One region of the Arthrobacter sp. JZ12 genome, then DNA from elsewhere that is predicted to be linked to it. Evidence: predicted binding sites of a transcription regulator. Region 1 holds the regulator's gene; the other holds the start of a gene.
What was found. The regulator HrcA, encoded in region 1, represses chaperone genes, less so after heat shock. The targets are predictions, from matches to a motif close to TTNGCACTCGNNNNNNNCGAGTGCNAA.
Positions count from the first base shown of each region.

Region 2: a site for HrcA is predicted at 730-756, ahead of groL (chaperonin GroEL). Genes of this name have one in related genera too.

Region 1 is NZ_CP045246.1:1,725,838-1,728,235, reverse strand. It holds gene GC088_RS08000 (DUF3097 domain-containing protein) at 1-467, opposite strand, end outside; gene hrcA (heat-inducible transcriptional repressor HrcA) at 636-1,652, shown strand; gene dnaJ (molecular chaperone DnaJ) at 1,718-2,398, shown strand, end outside.
Region 2 is NZ_CP045246.1:473,188-475,585, forward strand. It holds gene GC088_RS02315 (LytR C-terminal domain-containing protein) at 1-247, shown strand, start outside; gene GC088_RS02320 (cold-shock protein) at 406-612, shown strand; gene groL (chaperonin GroEL) at 907-2,398, shown strand, end outside.

The DNA of each region.
Region 1 (2,398 bases):
AAGCCGCGTACGGCCGATGCCAGGTCATCGACGCCGTGGAGGGGCTCGACGACGATCCCTTCCACCCGCAGGTCATCTCCCCAGACCTTCTCCACGAGCTCGGCATCGTGGCGTCCCTCTACCCAGATCCTGCTGGACAGGGCTACCCGCGCGCGCTGGTCGGCAACCCGTACGGATCCTGATGCCGTCCGGTTCGACGGCGCTACCGAGCGTTGCAGGGCAGGTACAACTTCGACCGGTGTCCCGTCGACATGGAAACCGAAGCCGAGGGGGAATGTGCGCCGCTTCCCTTTGCGATCTTCCAGAATCATGACGTGCATCCCGCCGGACTTCTCGGTCCGGAGGATTTCGCCGACGAAGCCGCTCTGTACATCTTCAAGAACGACGCCGGGCTGCGCCTCGACCTTTTGGAGTACAGTGCGCGCGGGCGTGGAAAGGTCCTGTGCACCCCACTGGTGATACGACATGTGACCTCTCTCGCTTCCGGAAAATCGGCACGCACAGCCGAGCCGTGCCAATGCTAACAATCACGGCGAAGGTATTAGACTTGGCACTTAGGTGTGTTGAGTGCTAACTCGTGAGAGCGGAAGGTTGCCCCTGACCGGGCAGAGAACAGTCCACATTCGGAGGTGAACATGAGCGAGCCGCGACGGCTGGAGGTCCTGCGGGCAATCGTTGAGGATTACGTGCACTCGCGGGAGCCCGTGGGATCCAAGGCGCTGGTGGAACGTCACAAGCTGGGCGTTTCCTCAGCAACGATCCGCAACGACATGGCGCTGCTGGAAGAGGAGGGCCTCATCACGGCGCCCCACACCAGCTCCGGGCGCATACCCACCGACAAGGGCTACCGGCTGTTCGTCGACCGGATCGCCGAGGTCAAGCCGTTGTCGGCTCCTGAGCGCCGCGCAATCCGCAATTTGCTCGAAAGCGCCGAGGATCTCGATGACGTCCTCGACCGCACGGTCAGGCTGTTGGCACAGCTGACCAACCAGGTTGCAGTGGTCCAGTATCCGCATCTGGGCGCCGCTTCCGTCCGCCATATCGAGTTCGTCCTCCTCGCACCCGGACGTGTCCTGGTTGTCCTGATCTCCACGAATGGGTCCGTGCTGCAGCGCGTTGTCCAGGTGCCGGCCGATGCACAGGAGCCTGACCTCGCCGACCTGAGGCACAGGATTCTCGAGAAGCTGTCCGGCGTGCGCTTGCCCGCCGTCCCGCAGCAATTGGCCGCGTGCGCAGCGGAATTCCCACCTGACCTCAAGGACCTGGGCCTGGCGCTGACATACAGCCTTGAACAGCTGGCCGCGAGCAACCGGGAAGACCGCATCGTGCTTGCCGGAACTGCCAACCTCGCGCGATCAACGCTGGACTTCCCGTTGACAATCGGCCCCGTGCTGGAGGCGCTGGAGGAGCAGGTCGTCATGCTGCGGCTCCTGTCCGAGATGGAGCAGGACGCGCTTGGCGTTTCCGTACGTATCGGGCGCGAAAATCCGTACGGCGGACTTGCCGAGGCATCAGTCATCGCAACCGGGTACGGCCCGGACGCGCTGGCCAAGGTCGGCGTGCTTGGTCCCACCCGGATGGATTACCCGACCACCATGGCCGCCGTCCGTGCGGTGGCCCGTTACCTTTCCCGCATCCTTGATGAAGCCTGACCGGATGGCGGGCACCCAATCCGATGCCGCAGGCGCGGCAAAACCACAGGAAGTGATGTGCACTAGTGAGTAATCACTACGAGGTCCTTGGCGTGGCACGTGATGCCAGCGGCGAAGAGATCAAGAAGGCCTACCGGAAGCTCGCCCGCAAGCTGCATCCCGACGTCAACCCCGGTCCGGAAGCGGCTGAGGAATTCAAGCTCGTCACCCGGGCGTACGAAGTCCTGTCAGATCCCCAGAAACGGCGTGTCTACGACACCACCGGCAATGAAAACGGCACTGACAACGGTTTCGGCGGCGGCTACTCGGGATCCGGTTTCGCCTTCCAGGATATTTTCGAAACGTTCTTCGGGGGTGGAGGACCCAGCGGGCCGCCGTCGCGCACCCAGCGCGGACAGGACGCGATGATCGCAGTCCGGATCGACCTCAAGGATGCCGTTTTCGGTACCAACAAGAAGATCGACGTCGACACTGCGACCGTCTGCCCCACCTGTGACGGATCGTGCACGCAGCCCGGCACGTCTCCGCGGACCTGCGACATCTGCGGTGGATCAGGCCAGGTGCAGCGCGCGGTCCGGTCCATCCTCGGCCAGGTGATGACGACGGCGGCCTGCGGCAGCTGCCAGGGTTTCGGTACGGTCATCCCGCACCCCTGCTTTGAATGCAACGGAGACGGCCGGGTACGGTCCCGCCGCAGCCTCACCATCAAGGTTCCGGCCGGCGTCGCCACCGGCACCCGAATCCAG
Region 2 (2,398 bases), 1.3 Mb from region 1:
CAACGCAACAACAGTAAGCGGCCTGGCCGGCACGGCCGCCGGGCGCCTCCAGTCCGACGGCTGGACTGTCGGCCAGATCGGGAACTGGTCGGGCCAGCAGCTGCAGGGCTCCATCGTGCTGTACAACGGCGAGGAACAGCGCGCAACAGCCGAGGCACTGGCGGCAGTGCTCGGCATTCCCACCGTGCAGGGCAACGCCGGGCTTGCTGGCGGCGTCACCGCAGTGGTCGGGCCCGGCTTCCAGTAACCGCGATCAATCGGCGATCAGGGCTCGGCTCGCTCCGCTCGGGTTAAAGATCAATAACATTCCCTGTGTTCTGCGTCACTGCTTTGGAGAAGTGGGATTAGATGTATCTCAGCCCTGCCATCATCAGCGGCGGGGGATCTACACAGTGGGAGAACAACATGGCGCAGGGAACCGTGAAATGGTTCAACGCTGAAAAGGGATACGGCTTCATCACGGTTGATGAAGGTGGAGCAGATGTCTTTGTGCACTGGTCCGCGATCCAGATGGACGGCTATCGCGCACTCGATGAGGGTCAGCGCGTTGAATTCGAGATCGGAGAAGGTCAGAAGGGGCCGCAGGCTGAGTCCGTGCGGCTCGCATCCTGAGCCGGCCCACTCTTTAGCGAACGACGACGGCGCGTTGCCTTCCCGGGCAGCGCGCCGTCGTTGTTTTTCGCGGGGCGAACAGCTTGCACTCCCACGGTGTGAGTGCTAATTATTGAGTTAGCACTCAGGCGTGATGACTGCTAAAGCCATCACAGGCGAGTGAACCAGGCAACCTCTGTGGTGAGGGCTCGTCAGGGAAGTAAAGGATTCTTTCCGGGTGGGCCCGTCCGTCGCGGGCATCACAGGCCGGTAGCAGCTGATACGCATGACCGTCCCGAAAGGACCAAAGCCGTTATGGCCAAGATCATTGCTTTTAATGAAGAGGCACGCCGCGGCCTCGAGCGCGGGTTGAACACCCTCGCTGACGCAGTCAAGGTTACGCTCGGCCCCCGCGGTCGCAACGTTGTTCTTGAGAAGAAGTGGGGCGCTCCCACGATCACCAACGACGGCGTTTCCATCGCCAAGGAGATCGAGCTCGACGATCCGTACGAGAAGATCGGCGCCGAGCTGGTCAAGGAAGTTGCCAAGAAGACGGACGACGTGGCTGGCGACGGAACCACCACCGCCACCGTCCTCGCCCAGGCCCTCGTGAAGGAAGGCCTGCGCAACGTTGCAGCCGGCGCTGACCCGCTGAGCCTGAAGCGCGGCATCGAGAAGGCAGTCGACGCCGTTACCTCCGAGCTGCTTGCCTCCGCCAAGGAGATTGAGACCAAGGAAGAGATCGCAGCAACCGCTTCGATTTCTGCCGGTGACCAGCAGATCGGTGACCTCATCGCTGAAGCCCTCGACAAGGTGGGCAAGGAAGGCGTCATCACCGTCGAGGAGTCCAACACCTTTGGCCTGGAGCTCGAGCTCACCGAGGGTATGCGCTTCGACAAGGGCTACATCTCCGGCTACTTCGTCACTGACGCAGAGCGCCAGGAAACTGTCCTCGAGGACCCCTACATCCTGATCGTCAACTCGAAGATCTCCAACGTGAAGGACCTCGTTGCAGTTCTCGAGAAGGTCATGCAGTCCGGCAAGCCGCTGCTGATCATCGCCGAGGACATCGAGGGCGAGGCCCTGGCCACCCTGGTTGTCAACAAGATCCGCGGCACCTTCAAGTCCGTGGCCGTGAAGGCTCCCGGATTCGGCGACCGCCGCAAGGCTCAGTTGGCTGACATCGCCATCCTCACCGGTGGCCAGGTCATCGCCGAAGAGGTCGGCCTCAAGCTGGAGAACGCAACCCTCGACCTGCTGGGTCAGGCACGCAAGGTTGTTGTCACCAAGGACGAGACCACCATCGTCGAGGGTGCCGGCAACGCCGAGGAGATCGCAGGCCGCGTCGCGCAGATCCGTTCCGAGATCGAGAACTCCGACTCCGACTACGACCGCGAGAAGCTGCAGGAGCGCCTGGCCAAGCTGGCCGGTGGCGTTGCAGTCATCAAGGCCGGCGCAGCCACCGAGGTTGAGCTCAAGGAGCGCAAGCACCGCATCGAGGACGCAGTCCGCAACGCGAAGGCTGCCGTTGAGGAAGGCATCGTCGCCGGTGGCGGCGTTGCCCTGATCCAGGCCGGCGCCAAGGCGTTCGCCAACCTGAGCCTGGAAGGCGACGAGGCAACCGGTGCAAACATCGTTCGCATTGCCATCGACGCTCCGCTCAAGCAGATCGCCTTCAACGCAGGCCTTGAGCCCGGCGTTGTCATCGAGAAGGTTCGGGGCCTGTCCGCCGGCCACGGCCTCAACGCCGCAACCGGTGACTACGAGGACCTCCTCGCTGCCGGCGTGAACGACCCCGTGAAGGTGA